Regions from separate parts of the Streptomyces sp. WZ-12 genome, predicted to be linked through region 3. Evidence: riboswitches for the same ligand, from Rfam matches in the RefSeq annotation. Region 3 holds a riboswitch; each other region holds the start of a gene.
What was found. A riboswitch is a leader RNA that binds a small molecule or an ion and turns the genes downstream of it on or off. The one in region 3 is predicted to bind cobalamin.

Region 1 (7,691 bases), 7.9 Mb from region 3:
GGCTCGCGGAGCTGGCCGACAGTGCCTGGTTCGTGACGCCGGACGACGGGGCGGGCTGGCCCGGGGTGTTCTACGCGGCCTGCGAGTCGGCCGGGTTCGCCCCGGCCGCGGTGCACGAATTCCTCGGCGATCAGCTCCAGTTGCAGAGCATGATCGCGGAGAGTCTCGGGGTGGCGGTCGTGCAGGCGACGCTCCGGCCGATTCCCGGCGTCGTCGTCAAGCCACTGATCGGTACGCCGCTGTGGTGCCGCTATGTGTTGGCCTGGCGACGGGAGAGCCTGGCCGACGAGTGCGCCGACACCCTGGTCGGCGCGGCCTCCGCGGCGTACCGCGCGCTGATCGCACAGTCACCGCACCTGCGGAGCTGGGCGTCCCGGACCTGGAGCCTGGCCAGGCCGTAGGGGCGACGGACGGGCCCGGGGCGCCGTCCCACGGGCTGTTATGGCCAGGCGGTCCCGGGTGCTATGCCACGCGTCGTTGTCGGCGGGAGGAGTGTCTTGAGAAGGTGACGATCACGCCTCGGCCTCTTCCGGGGCGCCTGTCGTCCACGAAGGAGCAGGGATGCGCTCTCGCTTCACCTGGCCCAGATGTGTGATCGGCGGCCTGGCCGCCTGCGCGACGATCGCCGGTTTCACGGCGACGCCGGCGCTCGCCACGCCCTCGCCCACGACCGACTCCAAGTCCGTTGCGCAGCAGGGTACTTATCGCACCGTGCCGCACTTCCCCCCGTCCCCGAAAGCCCCCTCGCCCACCGGTCCGGCCCTTGGCTCCGGTGAACGTTCCGTGGTCCAGGGCCGGCCGGTCGGCTCCGCCCGGCTCCGCCCGCTCAGCGCGAAGAATCCCCCCACTTCTTCGACTTCGGCGGCGGAGCACAAGGGCGGCCATCGCCCCGCCCCGGCCTCGTGCAGCCCGGGCGACTTCGGCGGCCGCACCGGAGCCGACCTGGTCACCGCGGTCAAGGCCGCGACCACGGAGTGCGTCAACTCGCTCTTCTCGCTCACCGGCAAGGACGCGCACGACGTGTTCCGCGAGGAGCAGATGGTCACCCTCGCCAACGCCTTCAAGGACGGGGCGTCGTCGTACGCCGGCGACAACTCCACCAACGTGTGGCAAGTCGTGCTCTTCCTGCGCGCCGGCTACTACGTGCAGTACAACCACCCCTCCGACGTGGGCCCGTACGGCCAGAACCTGGCCGCGGCCACCCAGGGCGGGCTGGACGCCTTCTTCGCCAACTCCCACTCGGCGGACGTCTCTTCGGGGAACGGCGACGTGCTCGGTGAGGCCCTGGTCCTGTCCGACAGCGCCAACGAACAGGGCCGCTACCTGAGCGTCTACCAGCGGATGCTCAAGGGCTACAACAGCTCCTACGACGCCATCCCCAGCATGCTGGCGGCCGTCAACGACACCTACACCCCGCTCTGGCGCGGAAACTGGAACGAGGCGTACGTCAAGGCGGTGACGGCCGACCCGAGCATCGTCGACACGCTCAACTCCTTCGCGCTGGACCACCGCGACCTGCTGGGCACCGACAAGTCCTACCTGGACTCCAACGCCGGTATGAACGTGGGGCGTTACGTGGAACACCAGCCGCTCCAGGCCAAGGTCCGGCCGCTCATCAAGGGCCTGTTGGACGCCTCGAAGATCACCGGTCCGACGGCGTCCCTGTGGGTCACGGTCGCCAGCCAGGTCGACGCCTACGACAAGGCCGACTGCGCCTCCTACGGAGTGTGCGACCTGCCCGGCCAACTCACCAAGGCGGCACTCCCGATCACCCACCCCTGCGACCAGACGCACACCATCAAGGCGCAGGCCCTGACCGCCGCCGACCTCGACGCCGCCTGCACCAGTCTGCTGCGCCAGGACCCGTACTTCCACCAACTGGTGAGGGACAACGGCCCGATACCCGACCAACACGAGTCGACCGTCCAACTCGTCGTCTTCGGCAGCCGCAACGACTACCAGACCTACGCCGGGGCGATCTACGGCGTCGATACCAACAACGGCGGTATCACCCTGGTCGGCGACCCGACCAAAGCCGACAACCAGCCGATGTCGATCATGTACCAGAGGGACACCGACAACGGCTTCCCCGCCCGGATCTGGAACCTCAACCACGAGTACACCCACTACCTCGACGCCCGCGACGACATGAAGGGCGACTTCAACCAGCAGACCACGGTCCCGGACGTCTGGTGGATCGAGGGGCTCGCCGAGTACGTCTCGTACGGCTACCGGGGCGTCACCGACGACGAGGCGGTGCGCCAGGCCGGCCAACACGCCTACAAACTCAGCACGTTGTTCCAGACCACCTACGCCAACAGCAACGAGACCCGCACCTACCCGTGGGGCTACCTCGCGGTCCGCTACATGTTCGAGAAGCACCCGCAGGACGTCGCCACCATGCTGGGGCACTTCAGGACCGGCGACTACGCGGGCGGCTACGCCGTCTACAACCGCGACATCGGCACCCGTTACGACGCCGACTTCGACGCCTGGCTGACGGCCTGCGCGTCCGGCGGTTGCACCGCCAAACAGGCACGCTGACGATCGACGGCGACGCGCCCCGCTGACCGGGACCCGACCGCCCGTCGCGCCGTACCTCGTGACCGTCGCACCACCCTCCGCCCCCGCACCGGCCGCGCGCCGATGCGGGGGCGGAGGTGCGCGGGGCGCCAACGGCAGCCGGTTGGACCCCGGCAGGCGCAGGAGCGCCCTCGCATACACCGGCGTCCCAGCCGCCACGTCGCACAGCCGGCTCAAAAGTGCGCCCTCCCGTGCACACACGCGCCCCCTCTTTGCACGGATTGCGCAACTGCGCAAGATTGTCGAGGGGCGATTACCGGCCTACTGTTGCTGCCGCCGTGGTGCTCGGGAAGACCGGTGTGAGACCGGAGCGGCCCTCGCCACTGTGATCGGGAAGTCCTCGCGTCATCCCCGCCGGGAACGGCGGGTGCCACTGGGCAGCTCATTGCCCGGGAAGGCGGCCGCGCGGACATTGGACCCGTAAGCCAGGAGACCGGCCACGGCACCGCACAACGACCCATCCACGAGGTGCTGGAGAGGCTGCCTGATATGCCCCTGTTGCAAAATTCCCCCACGCCATCCACCACCGCATCCACCCTCCCGCAGCGCTGGCAGCGGCAGGACTGGATACGCACCGGTGTCCTGTTCGCGGTGATCGCCGCCATGCACCTGGTGGCCTTCGTCATCCTGGCCGCCATGGTGGCGCCGCACCACTACACCGTCGGCAAGCAGGTCTTCGGCGTCGGACTCGGCATCACCGCCTACACGTTGGGGATGCGGCACGCGTTCGACGCCGACCACATCGCCGCCATCGACAACACCACCCGCAAGCTGATGGCCGACGGCCAGCGCCCCGTCTCGGTGGGCTTCTGGTTCGCCATCGGCCACTCCACCATCGTGCTGGTCCTGGCGGGCCTGATCGCCGCCGGCGCGAAGGTCGCCGGTACCCTCGCGAACGACAACTCCGGTACCCGCGTCACCCTCGGTGCCATCAGCACCACCGTCTCCGGCGCCTTCCTCTACCTGATCGCCGCCCTCAACCTCGTCGCGCTGGCCGGGATTTACCGGGTATTCAAGGCCATGCGCGCCGGGCAGTTCGAGGAGCACGAGTTGGAGAAGCACCTCGCCAGCCGCGGCTTCATGAACCGCATCCTGGGCCGGCTGACCAGGTCCATCCGACGCCCCGGCCAGATGTATCCGGTCGGCGTGCTGTTCGGCCTCGGCTTCGACACCGCGACCGAGGTCACCCTGATGGTCATGGCCGGTTCCGGCGCCGCCGCAGGGCTGCCCTGGTACGCGATCCTCTGCCTGCCGCTGCTGTTCGCGGCCGGAATGAGCCTCTTCGACACGCTCGACGGCACCTTCATGAACTTCGCCTACCACTGGGCGTTCACCAACCCGGTGCGCAAGGTCTACTACAACCTCACCATCACCGGCCTGTCCATCGCCGTCGCCTTCCTCATCGGCACCATCGAGCTGGTCGGCGTGTTGCACGACAACCTCGGCTGGCGGGACGGGCTCACCGACTGGATCTCCTCCATCGACCTCAACAACGTCGGCTACCTCATCGTCGGACTGTTCGTCGTCGTCTGGGCCTGCGCCCTGACCTACTGGCGCCTGGCCAAGCTGGAACACCGCTGGGGCCAGAAGGCGGACGGGGCCGACAGGATCGGCGGAGCCGACGACCCGAACGAAGCCGCCCCGGCCAACGAGACCGGCTGACCGCCGGCGCGGCCCGCCTTGTCCCCGCCGGATCCTGTCCGGCGCCCGAGCCCGCACCCCCGGCCGCACGTCGCCGGCATCCCAACCCCTTCTACCAGTCGGCACGTTGACGACCATCGGAGCCCGTGACCGGGAAACGGTCACGGGCTCCGGCCTGTTCCGGGGCGCCCGGCGTGGCCTGCGTTCGCAGCAGACGCCGCCCGCGCCCTACTGCGTCCGCAGCAGATCAAGAGTCTGCGGACGGGCGACGACAGGCCGGACGTGACGCGGCACGGTGGTGACTGTCCGAGCGGCCGAACGACCGGCATCCGTTGAGGGGTTGAAACCACCGTGCACCCTGGAGAACACCGTGCGGACGCCGTCGGAACCGCCGTCCGGCGTCGGCTGCGGGGCGTGGCGATCGACATCGCCCCGGTCTTCGGATTCACCGTGAGCTTCGCCGTCACGCATCGGTTGGTGGTCGCGCTGGCACTGGCCGTGGCGGCCGCTGCCGGGATCTGCGCCTACCGGATCGCGCGTGCGGAATCCGTGCGGCGCGCGCTCGCCGCGCTCTGCCTGATCTGCGTCGGGGGTGTGCTCGCCGCCCGCACCGGCCAGGCAACGGACTTCTTCCTCCCCGGCCTGGTGCTGCACAGCGTGATGGCCTTGGTGACGCCGGCGCTGCTGCTGTGGGGTTGGCCGCCGATGGGCCTGATGGTCGGGCTGATCACGGGGGAGCGGACCCGATGGCGGCGCTGTGCGGTGCGTCGGCGGGCCTTCACCCGGGGCAACCTGGTGATGTACGCCGGCCACCTGGTGATGTTGGCGATCCAACTCCCGCTGTTCTTCACCGGCCAGACGATCGCGCTCGGCTCGGTCGACGCGTTCGGACCGGTCGTCCTCGCGCTCGGCGCGCTGGTGGGATGGCGCGTCTACCGGCGCTGCGTCGGATCGCACCGCTGCGGCACCCCCGACCCCCTGAGCGCCGAGCCGTTCCCCCACACCCCAACCTCCCACCCCGTGGAAAGGACCTCCCAGCCATGACCGCAACACGACCCGACGTGATGACCCAACCGACCGCGCGGACCTGCCCGTTCGACCCGCCGCCGGAGTACCGCACGCTGCGGGAACAGCGGCCCGTCGCGGAGGCGACCCTGCCCGACGGCATCGCCGGCTGGCTGGTCACCGGGTACGAGGAGGCGCGGGCGGTGCTGGCCGATCCGCGGATGAGCTCCCGGCGCCGTCGCCTGCGGACCGGGAGCGGGCCCGTGGACGACGCCGAGCTGCCGGTGCCCACGCCGGGGAACTTCCTGATGATGGACCCGCCGGAGCACACCCGGCTCCGCCGGCTGCTCACCGGCCAGTTCACCGTGCGGCGGATGCGGCAACTGACCCCCGCGGTGGAGAAGATCGTCGCCGAGCGGTTGGACGCGATGGCCGCCGCCGGGGGCCCGATCGACCTCGTGCAGGCCTTCGCGCTGCCCGTGCCCTCGTTGGTGATCTGCGAACTGCTCGGCGTGCCCTACGCCGACCGGGAGGACTTCCAGCGGGATTCCGCCACCCTCATCCGGCTCGACGCCAGTCTCGACGACGTCCAGCGGGCCCACCAGGCACTGACCGGCTTCCTCGGCCGACTCGTGCGCGCCAAGCGGGCCGAGCCCGGCGACGACATCCTCAGCGGCCTGGTGCGGACCGGCGAACTGACCGACGAGGAACTGGCCGGCGTCGGGGTGCTGTTGCTGCTCGCCGGGCACGAGACGACGGCCAACATGATCGCGCTCAGCACCATGTGCCTGTTGCGCCACCCCGACCAGTGGGAGGCGCTTCGCAACGACCCGGCGCTGATGGACACGGCCGTCGAGGAGCTGCTGCGCTATCTGAGCGTCATTCAGTACGGGGTGCGCCGCACGGCCCTGGAGGACGTGGAGTTGGGCGGCCACCGGATACCGGCCGGCTCGACGGTGGTGGCCAGTCTGCCGTCCGGAAACCGCGATGCGGCACACTTCACCGGCGACCCCGACCAGTTGGACGTCGGCCGGCCGTACCGCCCCCACCTGGCCTTCGGTCACGGCATTCACCAGTGCCTGGGACAGCAACTGGCCCGGGTGGAGCTGAAGGCGGCCCTCTCCGCGCTGCTCGACCGCTTCCCCGACCTGCGCCTGGCGCTGCCGGCGGAACAGGTCCCGATGCGCCACGACATGCTCGTCTACGGCGTCCACGAGCTCCCGGTGACCTGGTAACCCGCGTCGATCGCGCCGGACAACCACGTCAGACAACCACGTCAGCAGCCACGCCGGAAGTCATGCCAGGCAAGCCAGTTGACCCTTCCGAACCGGTCCGGCAATCCGGCCACGCCACCGCCCACCGCACCGACGACACGACGAGGAAGCCCCGATGAAGATCACCATTGACCAGGACAAGTGCGTGGGCGCCGGGCAGTGCGTGCTGGCCGCCGCCGAGCTCTTCGACCAGCGCGACGAGGACGGCATCGTCGTCCTGCTCGACCCCGCCCCGCCGCAGGAGGCGCTGGCCGAGGTCGAGGACGCCGCCGGCCGCTGCCCCGCGCTGGCCATCGCGGTGCAGCCGTAGGGCCCGCCTCCCACCGCCACGCCCGTGACCTGGTAGCCCACCGGACCCGGTCCGTGGGGCGAGGGCCGCGGATCCGCACCCGGGCCCGACCCCGGGTGCGGAGGGGTGCGTACGGTGAAGGAGTGCACATGATCGACCTGCTCAGAGGATGGTTGCGGGCCCGGCCGCGGGCGGCCGACCTCGCCGCCGCGTTGACCTGCTTCGCCCTGTCCTCCCCGGTGGCGGCCACCACCGCCTACCGACACCACAGCCCGATCGCCTGGACCATCGGCGGCCTGGCGCTCGCCTGCGTGCCGCTGATCGCCCGCACCCGCCGGCCGGTCCCGACCGTCGCGGCGACCCTGGTCGTCAACGTCGCCCAGATCCTCCTGCTGGCCTTCCCCGGCGCCTCGCCCATCGCCACCGGAGTCGCGGTGCACGCGGTGGCCGTGCGGACCGACCGGCGGCGCGCCTGGCGCATCGCCGGATGCGCGGCCGCGGTGCTGCTGGCCGTCTCCGTCGTCCGCGAGCCGGGCCTGGACAACCTCTGGCAGCACCTGGCCGTCATCGCCGGAATGTGCCTGGCTGCGGCCAGCGGCGACGCCGTCCGCAGCCACCACCGACTCCTGGCCTCCGCACTGGAACGCGCCGAACGGGCCGAACACACCAGGGAAGCCGAGGCCCGGCGGCGCGTCACCGAGGAACGCCTGCGCATCGCCAGGGAACTCCACGACGTCGTCGCCCACCACATCACCCTGGTCAACGCCCAGGCGGGCGTCGCCCACCACCTGATGCGCACCGACCCCGACCACGCCTACCAGGCACTGGCACGCATCCGCGACACCAGTCGCACCGCACTGGACGAACTGCGCACCACGGTGGGCCTGCTCCGGTACCGC
Region 2 (7,691 bases), 7.2 Mb from region 3:
TGGCCTCCGGCGCGCCGGACGACGCCACCGGCGCCGCCGGGCTCGGCCTGACCGTCGTCACCCAGGTCCGGGTCGCCGAGCCGGCCGGTCAACTCGCCGGTCCGGCCTTCGGCCTGGCCGCCGCCGGCGCCCTGCTGCTCATCGGTGCCCTCGCGGTGCTCCTGCTGCTCTCGACCGTCCAACGCCCGCTGATCCGGCTGTTCCTGGAGAGCCGCCGACTCACCCGGGGCGACCTGGAGCGCCCGGTGACGGTGCCGCGGTCCGGCGAGGCCGCGCGGATCGGCGCGGCGCTGGAACGGCTGCGCCGCCAACTGCGCGGCGCCCCGGCCGAGTCCACCGCCGAACCCGCGCCCCGCCGCCCCGGCCTCGGCGCCCGCGCCCTGCTCGCCGTCAGCGCCGTGCTGCTGCTGGCCTGGTCGGTGCCGCTGATGCTGCTGCTCAACCGGGCCGACAGCGGCGTCCACATTCCGACCCAGACCGTCCGCGACCAGAAGGCGCGCACCGCGACGCTCAGCGACCGCGTGCGCCGGGCCCTCAACGAGGGCCATGCCGATCTGACCGCCGTCGCCGCCCTGATGGGCGAGGACACCTCACCGGACGCCATGCGGACCGTCCTGGCCCGCACCGCCCACGACCACCAGCGCTACGAGTCGCTCGTGGTGCTCGGCCCGGACGGCAGGGTCCTCGCCCAGGCCGGCCACACGCCGCGCACCGCGCCGGGCAAGGGCCCGGCCAAGGAGCCGTTCCAGGTGAGCGGGCACGGCGGCACCAAGCCCGTCGTCACCGCCACCGCCGAGATCCCCGGCCGCCGCGGCACCGCCGTGGTGGGCGAGTTCCGCATCGACTTCCTCAACGGGCTGCTCGGCCGCCCGGGCCTCGGCGAGGTCCGCGCGGTCGACGCCCAGGGCCGCGTCATCGGCAGCAACACCGGCTACCGGGCCTTCCAGAAGCTCCCCGACCACCTCGCCCCGCTGCACGCCAAGAAGGAGACGTCCGCCGTCGTGCAGCGCGACGGCGGGCACGTCCGGGTCGCCGCGGCCGCCCCGTTCGCGGGCGGCGGCGCGGCCAAGGACCTCAACTGGACGGTGGTCAGCGCCCAGCCCGCGTCCGCGCTGGACATCCCCGAGTACGCGCGGCAGAACCGCACGGTCCTGGTGGGACTGCTCGGTGTCACCGCGGCGGCCGCCTGCCTGGGGTGGCTGCACATCGTCGTGGTCCGGCCGCTGCGTGCCCTGGCCGGGCTCGCCGAGCGCCTGGCGGACGGCGACCGCAAGACCGTGCTCTTCCCCCGTCACCACGACGAGGTGGGCGCCGTCACCCGCAGCCTGGAACTGATCCGCCAGCAGTTGCAGAACCAGCAACGCCCGCGCGAGGGCGCGCCCCGCGCCTCGGCCGAGGCCGGAAGGACCCCCTGACACCGTGCTTTTCCTCTACACCGTGCTCGTGGTGTGCGGTGCCGTACTGCTGATCGCCGGAGTGATCGAGCAGCGCCGGCACTTCGCCAACCTCGACCGCATCCCGTCCCGCGTGCTGGTCAACGGCATCCGCGGCAAGAGCTCCATCACCCGCCTGTGCGCGGGCGCCCTGCGCGGCGGGGAGCTGACCACCGTCGCCAAGACCACCGGCACCGCCGCCCGCTTCATCCACCCGGACGCCACCGAGGAGCCCGTCTACCGCAAGTTCGGCATCGCCAACGTCGTCGAGCAGATCGGCATCGTGCGGCGCGCCGCCGCCTACCGGCCGGACGCCCTGGTCATCGAGTGCATGGCGGTGATGCCCGCGCTCCAGGAGATCAACCAGTCCAAGCTGATCCGCTCCACGATCGGCGTGCTCTGCAACGTCCGGGAGGACCACCTCGCCGAGATGGGGCCGACCCTGGACGACGTGGCGCGTTCGCTGTGCCGTTCCATGCCGGAGAACGGGATCTGTGTGACGGCGGAGAAGGACCGTTACGCCATCCTCCAGGAGGAGGCCGACGCGCGGAACTGCCAACTGATCTACGCCGATCCGGACACCGTCACCGACGAGGAGCTGCGCGGCTTCAGCTGGTTCACCTTCAAGGAGAACGTCGCCATCGCGCTCGCCGTCGCCGAACTCCTCGGCGTGGAGCGGCGCACCGCGCTCCAGGGCATGTACGACGCGCCGCCGGACCCCGGCGTGCTCTCCGTGGAGCGGTACCGCACCCCCGAGGGCAAGAAGCTCCGGTTCGCCAACGTCTTCGCGGCCAACGACCCCGAGTCGACGCTGATGAACATCAACCAGCTGCTCGACCTCGGCGCCATCCACCGCCCGCTCAACGTGGTCATCAACTGCCGCCCGGACCGGGTCGAACGCAACGGCCAGATGGGCGAGTTGATCCCCGAACTCGACCCGGAGCGGGTCTTCGTCATCGGCCACCCGGCCAAGTCCGCCATCGACGCGATCCCGGCCGCCTTCCGGGACCGGGCGGTGGACCTCGGCGGGGACCGGCGCGATCCGGGGGAGTTCATGGGCCAGTTGCTGGACCGGCTCGGCCCCGACTCCTCGCTCGTCGCCATCGGCAACATCCACGGCCAGGGCGAACTGCTCCTGGAGCACCTCGCGGAGCTCGCCCCAGACGAGGAGCCCGCCGACCGCACCGACGGGGGCGCCACCGCGCCCGACGAGCCGGGACCGCGGTACGCCCCGCACCTCGACCCCTACCAGCACTACCCCCAGGCGCACGAGGAGCGGTACGCCGCCGCGCCCCACCGGCCCTCGCCCCCGGCCCCGGACGGACCCGAAGGGCTCGAACCTGCCCGGGTCCGGGGCCCGTTCGAGCCCCCGGCCCCGCCCGCGCGCCCCACCGACGACGCCCCGCAGTGGCACACCCCAGGAGAGCAGCACCGTTGATCCCCTCCGTCCTCACCCCCGAGATCGCCGCGATCGGCATCGCGATCGGGCTGCTCTTCTCCCTGATCTGCTATCTGACGACCAACCTCTCCCCCGGCGGCATGATCACCCCGGGCTGGCTGGCCCTCACCCTCGTCGAGGACCTCCAGCGCGCCGCGATGGTGCTCGGCGTCACCGTCCTCACCTACCTCGGCACGCTCCTGATGCAGCGGTACGTGATCCTCTACGGCAAGCGGCTGTTCGCCGCGGTCGTGCTGCTCGGCGTCACCCTCCAGGCGACCGTGATGATCGTGCTGTCCATGGAGTTCCCGCTGATGTACGCGAACCAGACCCTCGGCTTCATCGTGCCGGGCCTGATCGCCTACCAGTTGGTGCGCCAGCCCAAGGGCCCCACCCTCCTGGCCACCGGCTCGGTGACGCTGATGGCCTATGTCGTCCTCACCGCCGGAATCCTCCTCGGCGTCATGCCGTCCGCTTGACCCCTCCCCCGGAGCCCACCGCATGCCTCCCAAGAAGCGCCCCCTGCTGCACACCGCGACCGTCCTGACCCTCCTGGCCGGCAGCGCCTACCTCACCGTGGAACTGCGCGAGGACGAACAGGACAAGGCGCCGCGGGCCCAGGCCGTCACCGACACCCCGCTCAGCGGCTCCGCCGCCGGCGAGCAGCGCGGCCAGACCTGGGAACGCCTGAAGAACCCCGACCGCACCGTGTTGCGCGGCGCGGGCGGTCAGGTCCTGGCCACCTTCACCGACCGGTCCCGCACCGCCACCCTCAAGGGCCCCTCGCGCACCTTCAGCGAGTCCGAGAACACCGCGACCACGGTGGTCACCGAGGACTGGGTGCGTCTGATGCCCGAGGCGTGGCGCGCCGGCGCGGAGAAGGAACGCTGGTTCAAGGAGTGGTTCCGGCGGTACCACGACAGCCGGGAGGACGACCTCTTCGCCATCGCCTTCCAGTACATCACCGGAGCGCCCGCCAAGAAGGACGAGCGGGGCGTCGTGTACGCGGGCGACGCCAAGTTCGGTCCGGTCAACCCCGATCTGGCCAAGCACCGCGGCACGCCGCTGCTCGAACAGTCCGACTTCTTCGACTACTTGGGCATTCCGTACACCTTCCGCGACGGCACCGCCAGGAGTCCGGAGGCGGCCCGCTACCGCGCCGTCGACTGCTCCGGCTACATGCGGCTGATCTTCGGCTACCGGGCCCGCTACCCGCTGGCCCCCGCCGACGGCAAGGGCAACGGCCTGCCCCGCACCGCCAACGGGATGGGCCGCTCCCAACTGGGCGCCGAGATCATCCCGTTGTCCGGTCCGGCCCCCTGGTACGAGCGCCCGCAGAACATCGACGTGCTCCAGCCGGGAGACCTGGTCTTCTTCAAGATGGACCACCACACCGGCAACCGCCTGGACCACGTCGGCCTGTACCTGGGCCCCGACACCGAGGGCCACAAGGTCTTCCTCTCCAGCCGCAAGGAGGTCAACGGCCCGACCATCGGCGACAAGGGCGGCGTGTCCCGGCTCGACGGCAACGGCTTCTACGCCAAGCTCCTGCGCAACGCCAAGCGCCTCTGAGACCGGGGGCGTTGCGGCTCCCCAGGGGCCTAGCTGATGGAGTGCGGGGACAGCGCCGTGAACCAGAGCAGGACGACGGTGGCGACGCCCATGATCGGGGTCAGTATCTCCGTCTCCACCTTGTTGCCGCTGTGCTTGATGAGGACGATCTCGTAGCGCGTCTTCAGCGGCCACAGCCACGGCGCGCCCATCTTCGTGATCGAGTCGCCGAGCAGGTGGGCCAGGCAGCCGAGCCCGATCGCGTACGGCAGCCAACCGGGCGCCGACGGGATGAACTTGGCGATGACACCGGTCCCTATTCCGGCCATGGCGACGATCGTCGCCCAAGCGGAGAAACCGTGGCCGGGCGGGCAGAGGTTGAGCGCGCGCACGGCGAGGGCCAGCAGGAAGAAGGTCATGCCCAGGGTGAAGGGTCGGCCCAGGTACGTCACACCGGCCCAGCTACCGAAGGTCATCAGCACCACGAAGAACAGCGAGTGGGTGGCGTGGCGGTGCCCGCCGGAGATCCAGGCCACGAACCGGCACAGGATCTTGGACACCGGGCCGAGGAAGTTGGCGATGGTGCCGTCGTGGTGGTCCAGGTCGGGCAGGAGCGCGGCGCCAGCGCACAGCACGGTGCCCATCAGGATTTCCTGGGGCATCAGATGGGTGTGCATCAGCAGCGGTGGCAGGAACGGCGTGGTGCCCGCGAAGAGCAGCGCGCCGCTCACCGCATGCGAATGACCCATCATGGTGCGTCGTCCTCCCCGTATGTGGCGCGTCGTTGACGCGCCCTCAGCCACGGCGGAGACGGTACCAGCGCGATCACGGCGGTGGCGCCACAGGGCGGCGAAGCGCGACCGCGGGTCGTTACCCCTCCCCGCCCCGTTCAATCCCGACGGGCACTTGTCCCATCTCACCATCCGCATACTGGACGACATCCGGCGCGCCGCGGCCCCGCCCCGTAAGGTGACCGGTGCAGCTGGTTCGCCCCGTCCGCCAGGCGGGAGGCGTCGCAAGAGGGAACCCGGTGAGAATCCGGGACTGCCCCGCAGCGGTGAGCGGGAACGACCGCCGTCATACGCACTGGACCCACCCGGGTCTGGGAAGCGACGGCCACTAGGAGCCTCGTACGACACGAGGCGCGCCCGCGAGTCCGAAGACCTGCCAACTGCCCGCGTGCGGACGACCCGTGCGCGGTATCCCGGTGACCTTCGAGGGCGGGTCGGGAGCACCCCGGACACTGCCCGGGGAGCAGGCACCAGACGGTGCCCGTGTCGCGCGCCGTGGCCTGCGCCGCGCCATACGGGTCGCCGCGTCCGGTGCGTCCCGTCACCCTTCGCGCTCTCGTCCCGTCCCCGGGATCTCAGGGATTCATCTCGCGAAGGAGATCTCCGTGACCACCAAGTCCGCAGCCGCGGCAGCACGGGCCACCGTGTACGGCTACCCGCGCCAGGGCCGGCACCGGGAACTGAAGAAGGCCGTCGAGGGCTACTGGAAGGGCCGGGTCACCGCGGACGCGCTGCGCGCCACCGCCGCGGAACTGCGCCGCACCACCTGGCAGGAGCTGGCCGGGGCCGGCATCGACGAGGTCCCGACGGGCGACTTCTCGTACTACGACCACGTCCTGGACGCCAGCGTCATGGTCGGCGCGGTCCCCGAGCGCCACCGCGCGGCCGTCGCCGCCGACCCCCTGGACGGCTACTTCGCCATGGCCCGCGGCACCCAGGACGCCGCGCCCCTGGAGATGACCAAGTGGTTCGACACCAACTACCACTACCTGGTCCCCGAGTTGGGTCCGGACACCGTCTTCTCGGCCGACTCCACCCAGCAGGTCACGGAATTCGAGGAGGCCCTCGCCCTGGGCCTGACCGCCCGGCCGGTCCTCCTCGGCCCGGTCAGCTACCTCCTGCTCGCCAAGCCGGCCCCCGGCGTGGCCGAGGGTTTCGACCCGCTCACCCTCCTCGACCGACTGCTGCCGGTGTACGCCGAGGTCCTCGCGGACCTGCGCGCGGCCGGCGCGGAGTGGGTGCAGCTCGATGAGCCCGCCCTGGTCCAGGACCGCACCCCGGCTCAACTGGACGCCGCGGAGCGCGCCTACCGCTCCCTGGGCGCCCTCGCCGACCGGCCCAGGCTGCTGGTCGCCTCGTACTTCGACCGGCTCGGCGACGCCCTCCCGGTGCTGGCCAAGGCCCCGGTCGACGGGCTCGCGCTGGACTTCACGGAGGCGGCCGCCGGCAACCTCGACGCCCTCGCCGCCGTCGGCGGCCTGCCCGGCAAGCGCCTGGTCGCCGGCGTCGTCAACGGCCGCAACATCTGGGTGAACGACCTGGAGCGGTCGCTGTCCGTGCTCGGCACCCTGCTGGGGCTGGCCGACCGGGTCGACGTGGCCGCCTCCTGCTCGCTGCTGCACGTCCCGCTCGACGCGTCGCTGGAGCGGGACATCGAGCCGCAGATCCGGCGCTGGCTCGCCTTCGCCCGCCAGAAGACCGCCGAGCTCGTCACCCTCGCCAAGGGCCTGACCCGCGGTACCGACGCCATCGCCAGCGAACTGGCCGCCAACCGCGCCGACTTGGCGTCCCGGGCCAGCTCCCCGATCACCCACGACCAAGCGGTGCGGGGCCGCACCACCGCGGTCACCGAGGCCGACGCGCGCCGCTCCCAGCCGTACCCGGAGCGGGCCGCCGCGCAGCGCGCCCACCTCGGCCTGCCGCTGCTGCCGACCACCACCATCGGCTCCTTCCCGCAGACCGGCGAACTGCGGGCCGCCCGCGCCGACCTGCGCGCCGGCCGCATCGACACCGCCGGCTACGAGGAGCGCATCAAGGACGAGATCCGCGAGGTCATCGCCTTCCAGGAGAAGACCGGGCTGGACGTCCTGGTGCACGGCGAGCCCGAACGCAACGACATGGTCCAGTACTTCGCCGAGCAGCTCACCGGCTACCTCGCCACCCGGCACGGCTGGGTCCAGTCCTACGGCACCCGCTACGTCCGCCCGCCGATCCTGGCCGGCGACATCTCCCGCCCCGAGCCCATGACGGTCCGGTGGACGACCTACGCCCAGTCGCTCACCGAGCGCCCGGTCAAGGGCATGCTCACCGGCCCGGTCACCATGCTCGCCTGGTCCTTCGTCCGCGACGACCAGCCACTGGGCGAGACCGCGCGCCAGGTCGCCCTCGCCCTGCGCGACGAGGTGCGCGACCTGGAGGCCGCCGGCACCTCCGTCATCCAGGTCGACGAGCCCGCGCTGCGCGAGACCCTGCCGCTGC
Region 3 (5,575 bases):
TTGAGCCCAAAACCTGAACTTTCAAGAACTGCGTGTCCGCTGTCTCTGTCATGTGCAAACTCCCTTCATGGAGCTGGAGTTGAGACACCTGAGGATCCTCCGCGCGATCGCTGACGCGGGCAGCCTGACCAGAGCGGCGACGGCGCTGGGGCTCGCCCAGCCCGCGCTCAGCGCGCAGCTCAGACGGATCGAGCGGGCCTTCGGCGGTGCGCTCTTCGAGCGCGGGAGGTACGGCGTACGGGCCACGGCGCTCGGTGAACTCGTTCTGGAGCGCACGCGGGTCGTGCTGCCCGCGGTGAGCGAACTCCAGCGGGAGGCCGCCCGGTTCACCTGCGCGGGGCGGGGAGCCGAGCGGCTGCGGCTCGGCGCGACCCCCGGCCCGCTGCTGGGCGCGCTGCTGGACCGGCTCGCCGACGCCGCCCCGGACACCACGGTGACGACCCACGTCTCCTGGTCCGAGCGCGAGCTCGCCGAGTTGCTGGCCGAGGGGCGCCTGGACTTCGCGCTCGCCGGGGCCTGCGGGTCCGCGCCACCGCCCGGCGCCCCGCACCTCGCCTGGCGAGATATCGCCGTCGACCCGGTCTTCGTCATGCTCGCCGACGGCCACCCGCTCGCCCGCAGCCGGGAGGTCGACCTGGCCGCCCTGGCGAAGGAGGCGTGGGTGTGCGTACCGGGCGACGGCTGTTTCGGGGACTGTTTCACCGTCGCCTGCGCCCGGGCCGGCTTCAGCCCCCGCCGCATGTACGAGACGGACACCGCCTCCTGCGCGCACCTGGTGCAGGTGAGGCGCGCGGTGGGCCTGTGCCGGGCCACCTTCCCGCCGACACCCGGCCTGACCACCCGACCTCTCGCCGGTACGCCGCTGCACTGGCGGCACTTGCTGGGCTGGCACCCGGCGAACCAGCGGGCCGACACCGCGGCAACGCTGTTGGCGCAGGCCCTGCGTGCGCACGCGCGCACGGCGGTGCGCTGCGACACCTACACGGACTGGCGCGCCAGACGGGCCGTGCGACCCGACCGGCGCCCCGCTGTGCCGTAGCGCTGGAGGAGGGCGCCGTCTGACCGTCCGCGGAGACCCGGCCTGAAGCCGGGGCGGGCGGAGGCCACCGCAGGCTCATTCCGGTCCATAACGCTGTCCAGAGGGATCGCACGGTATCTCGCCGAACGGCCACCGCTGCCCCTACCGTCTCCTACGGTGACCGCGCCAGGCACGGCCCTGCGAAGGGCATGGCGCCGCTCGCGCGCCGCGCCGTGCACGGTCAACGCGGCCGCGTTTTTCTCCGGTCCGTCACCTGTCAGGCACGCCCTGCCCCTCTTCCTTCCCCACCCAGGAGACCGAGGATCGCCATGACACCCTTTCCACGCCGCGACGCCGGCTCCGGCCGGCCGATCAGTCGCAAGAGCCTGCTGAAGGCGGCCGTCGCCGCCGGTGCCGCGGTCCCGCTGCTGTCCTCGGGCACGGTGGCGCTCGCCCGCGACTCCGCCGGCCAAGGGCACCCCCTCTCCGTGACACCCGCTTGCGACGACGGGGACGGGCCCACTCACGACCAGATCGAGGGCCCCTACTTCAAGCCCAACTCCCCGCTGCGGAAGAACCTGGTGGACTCCGGCATGCCGGGCACCCCGCTGACCGTCAGCGGCTACGTCTTCGGCCGGCACTGCGCCCCGCTCTCCGCTGTGCTGCTCGACTTCTGGCAGGCCGACGACGCCGGCGACTACGACATGGCCGGCTACACGCTGCGCGGCCATCAGTTCACGGAAAGGGGTGGAGCGTTCTCGCTGACCACGGTCGTCCCGGGCCTCTACCCGGGCCGCACGCGGCACCTTCACGTCAAGGTGCAGGCCCCCGGAGAGCCCGTACTGACCACCCAGCTCTACTTCCCCGGCGAACCGCGCAACTCCACCGACACGCTCTTCGATCCCGCGCTGCTGATGAACGTCCGCGGGGCCGGGAACGGCAAAGAGGGCACCTTCGACTTCGTGCTGGACGTCGACGGGACGCCGGGTCCGGGCGACCCCACCGACCTGCCGGGCGGCGCCTGGACGCCCGGCCGTTCCTACCCCGCGGGCGACCGGGTCACCTACCAGGGCGGCAGCTACCGCTGTGTGCAGGCCCACACGTCGATGACTGGCTGGGAGCCGCCCAACGTGACGGCGCTGTGGCGCCGGGAATGACCAGCGTGCGCAAGGCCGGCTGCTCGTGGCGGTCGACGGCTCGACCGGGCAGCCGTCACCGCTCGCGGCTGCGGAGCACGCAGTCCCCGCACGGCGCAACGCCGGACTTGCGGTGGTAGAGGCAGCAACTCAAGCGTCGGTAGCCGAAGTTGGGTCGAGGTGAGCCGGGTATCCAGGTGCCCAGTCCCGCATGTCGGCCGTGCCCGGTCAACACCGCGCCCAACTCCCGGGCCCGTTCCGTCAGATCGGGGCGGGCCGCGGTGACGGCGCCGAGCGCCTCGGCCACCGTGGACGCGGAGTTGCCCCACAGCACCCGCGGGGAGATCGGCAGCAGCTCCCGCAGCGCCGCGGCGACCGGCTCCAGCAGGCGTAGCCCCCGTTCGTACACCAAGGTCGGTGCGGCATCGCGGTGTACGGCGGGCCGGGCGTAATGCAGCGGCACCGCGCCGCCCGGCGCGGGGAGCCAGGCAAGCGTGTCGGGGGAGAGGTCGAGCAGGGCGCCGTGGCAGAGGTGGGAGCCGATCAGCGGGGACCAGACCCGGGCCGCCAGGCCCTGGAACATCACCGAGGCCGCCACCCGTCGTTCCACCGGCGCCAGGCGGAGCGCGACACCGTCGACCCGGCCGGCGAGCGCGGCGCGGTCGGTCGCCAACTCGGCCCAGGGGCGGGCCCCGACGGGAACCGCGCCCGTACCGACGTCGAAGAACCGGCCGAGGCCGGCGAGTTGCGGCAGGATCCGCCGGGCGCGGTCGGTTTCGGGGGAGGCAGTCACGGCCGGACATCCTGTCACACGCGGGGAAAACCGACCCCGTAGACTGTGGGCGGATGCCAGGAAGCCGGTGCAAATCCGGCGCGGTCGCGCCACTGTGACCGGGGAGCGAACCTCACCAAAAGGCCACGGCCGCAAGGCGGGAAGGCCGGGGGGAGCGTTGATCCGGGAGTCAGGAGACTGGCCCACTGCCGTACCCCGACTCCGGCCCGGTTCCGGTGAGAGGATCTTCCCTTCGTCATGCGCATACGCGTGCTTCCCGGCCTGGCCGCGGCCCTCGGCCTGCTGCTGGTCGCCGGTTGTGGCTCCGCCACCCCCAAGTCCGGCTCGACCTCCTCGGCGCCCGCCGCCAAGGGCTTTCCCTACACCGTGCACAACTGCGGCGTCACCACCACCTACCAGCGCCCACCGACCCGGGCGGTGACGCTCAACCAGCACGCCACCGAGATCATGCTGGCGTTGGGACTGAAGAAATCCATGGTCGGCACCGCCTACCGCGACGACGCCGTGCTGCCGCAGTACCGGGCCGCCTACGACGGGATCAAGGTGCTGGCCAAGCGGTACCCCGACGAGGAGACGCTGCTGTCCGCCGAACCGGACTTCGTCTACGGCGGTTTCGCCAGCGCCTTCGAGCAGTCCCAGGGCCGCGGCCGGCCCACACTCGGCAAGGCCGGCATCGACACCTACCTCAACATCGAGAACTGCCCCGGCGGGCCGGTGACCCAGGACACCGACGACCGCGAGATCCGCACCATCGGCCGGATCTTCGGGGTGTCGGACCGGGCCGAGGAACTGGTCGCCTCCCATCACCACACCCTGGACGGCGTCGCGTCCCGACTGGCCGGCACCCAACCGGTCAAGACGTTCGTCTACGACAGCGGGGAACAGACCGCGTTCACCGCCGGCGGCGCCGGCATCGGCAACGACATGGTCAAGCGGGCCGGGGGCCGCAACGTCTTCGCCGACCTCAAAAAGACCTTCGGCAACGTCTCCTTCGAGCAGGTCGCCCAGCGCGCCCCCGAGGTCATCGTGATCTACGACTACGGTGACACCCCGGTCTCCGCCAAGAAGGACTTCCTACTCTCCCAGCCCGCCCTGAAGGACGTGCCGGCCATTCGCCACCAGCGTTTCGCCGTACTGCCGTTGAGCTCGACGGTGTTGGGCGTGCGGGTGCCGGCGGCCGTCGAGACATTGGCCCGGCAGCTTCACCCGGACTCCTTCCGGTGACCCGATACCGGTACGCGGCGGTGGTGGCCGGACTGGCCGTACTGCTGCTGGCGGCGGCCACCTGCGCGGTCGCCCTCGGCTCGGTCGCGGTGCCGCCCGGGGAGGTCTGGCGCATCCTGGCCCACCGGGTCGTGCCGTCCCTGGTCGACGCCGACTGGCCGCGGGTGCGGGAGACCATCGTGCTGGACGTCCGGATGCCCAGGGTGCTGCTCGGCGCCACGGTGGGCGCCGGACTGTCGGTCTGCGGCATGGCGCTCCAGGCACTGGTCCGCAACCCGCTTGCCGATCCCGGCCTGTTGGGCATCTCCTCAGGCGCCGGCGTCGGTGCCGTCCTGGTGGTGGTCTGCGGCGTCACGGTCTTCGGGCACTACTCGGTCTCCGCCGCCGCGTTCCTGGGCGGACTGGCGGCCCTGCTGATCGTCTACGCCCTGGCGCGGGCCGGCGGTCGGATGACCACGGTCCGACTGATCCTCGCCGGGGTCGCCACCGGACAGGTCCTGTCGGCCGTCGCCAGCTTCCTGATCGTCACCTCCGACCAGGCGCAGAAGGCCCAGTCGGCGCTCCAGTGGATGCTCGGCGGACTGGGCGGCACCGGCTGGGACGCCCTGTGGCTGCCGGCCGCCGCCGTACTGCTCGGCACCGTCGCCCTGTTGGGCACCGCCAGGCACCTGAACGTGCTGCTGGCCGGTGACGAGGCCGCCGCCGCACTGGGGCTGGACGTCGGGCGCTTCCGGGCCCTGCTCTTCGTCCTGTGCGCCCTGCTGACCGGGGTCATGGTGGCGGTCAGCGGAGCGATCGGCTTCGTCGGCCTGATGATGCCGCACATCACCCGGCTGTTGGTCGGCGCCAACCACCGCCGCGCCCTGCCCGTCGCCGCGCTGCTCGGAGCGGTCTTCCTGATCGGTGCGGACCTGCTCGCCCGCACGGTGATCAGCCCCGAGGAGATCCCCGTCGGCATCGTCACCGCCCTGGCCGGCGGTCCCACCTTCCTGTGGCTGATGTACCGAAAGGGGCTGGCGTGAGCGAACTGCGCATCGAGTCGGTGACCGTCGAGGTGGCCGGTCGCACCCTGGTCGACGCCGTCTCGCTACGGGCCGGACCGGGCGAAGTGGTCGGGCTGGTCGGTCCGAACGGGGCCGGCAAGTCCACCCTGCTGCGCACCTGTTACCGGGCCCTGCGGCCGAGCTCCGGCCGCGTCCTGCTCGACGGCACGGACATCCGACACCTGCCGGCCCGCCAAGTCGCCCGCACGCTCGCCGCGGTGCTCCAGGAGATGCCCGCCGACTTCGGCCTGACCGCCCGGGACGTGGTGGCGATGGGGCGCGCCCCCTACCGCCGGGCGTTCCAGGCGGACGGCCGGAACGACACCGAGGCCGTCGGCTCCGCGCTGGCATCGCTGGGCGT

Region 1: another riboswitch for cobalamin. It lies ahead of PV796_RS03640 (HoxN/HupN/NixA family nickel/cobalt transporter); the one in region 3 lies ahead of PV796_RS38925 (ABC transporter substrate-binding protein).
Region 2: another riboswitch for cobalamin. It lies ahead of metE (5-methyltetrahydropteroyltriglutamate--homocysteine S-methyltransferase); the one in region 3 lies ahead of PV796_RS38925 (ABC transporter substrate-binding protein).

The regions. Positions count from the first base shown of each region.
Region 1 is NZ_CP118574.1:915,576-923,266, reverse strand. Features, by position in the region: gene PV796_RS03650 (LysR substrate-binding domain-containing protein) at 1-401, shown strand, start outside; gene PV796_RS03645 (collagenase) at 562-2,544, shown strand; cobalamin riboswitch at 2,846-3,039, shown strand; gene PV796_RS03640 (HoxN/HupN/NixA family nickel/cobalt transporter) at 3,073-4,245, shown strand; gene PV796_RS03635 (DUF3159 domain-containing protein) at 4,639-5,268, shown strand; gene PV796_RS03630 (cytochrome P450) at 5,265-6,464, shown strand; gene PV796_RS03625 (ferredoxin) at 6,619-6,813, shown strand; gene PV796_RS03620 (sensor histidine kinase) at 6,942-7,691, shown strand, end outside.
Region 2 is NZ_CP118574.1:1,691,452-1,699,142, forward strand. Features, by position in the region: gene PV796_RS07235 (HAMP domain-containing protein) at 1-1,415, shown strand, start outside; gene pgsB (poly-gamma-glutamate synthase PgsB) at 1,420-2,871, shown strand; gene PV796_RS07245 (poly-gamma-glutamate biosynthesis protein PgsC/CapC) at 2,868-3,350, shown strand; gene PV796_RS07250 (NlpC/P60 family protein) at 3,373-4,443, shown strand; gene PV796_RS07255 (metal-dependent hydrolase) at 4,473-5,174, opposite strand; cobalamin riboswitch at 5,389-5,608, shown strand; gene metE (5-methyltetrahydropteroyltriglutamate--homocysteine S-methyltransferase) at 5,819-7,691, shown strand, end outside.
Region 3 is NZ_CP118574.1:8,856,696-8,862,270, forward strand. Features, by position in the region: gene PV796_RS38910 (LysR substrate-binding domain-containing protein) at 68-1,039, shown strand; gene PV796_RS38915 (dioxygenase family protein) at 1,348-2,175, shown strand; gene PV796_RS38920 (ferric iron reductase) at 2,231-2,947, opposite strand; cobalamin riboswitch at 2,978-3,147, shown strand; gene PV796_RS38925 (ABC transporter substrate-binding protein) at 3,185-4,171, shown strand; gene PV796_RS38930 (FecCD family ABC transporter permease) at 4,168-5,193, shown strand; gene PV796_RS38935 (ABC transporter ATP-binding protein) at 5,190-5,575, shown strand, end outside.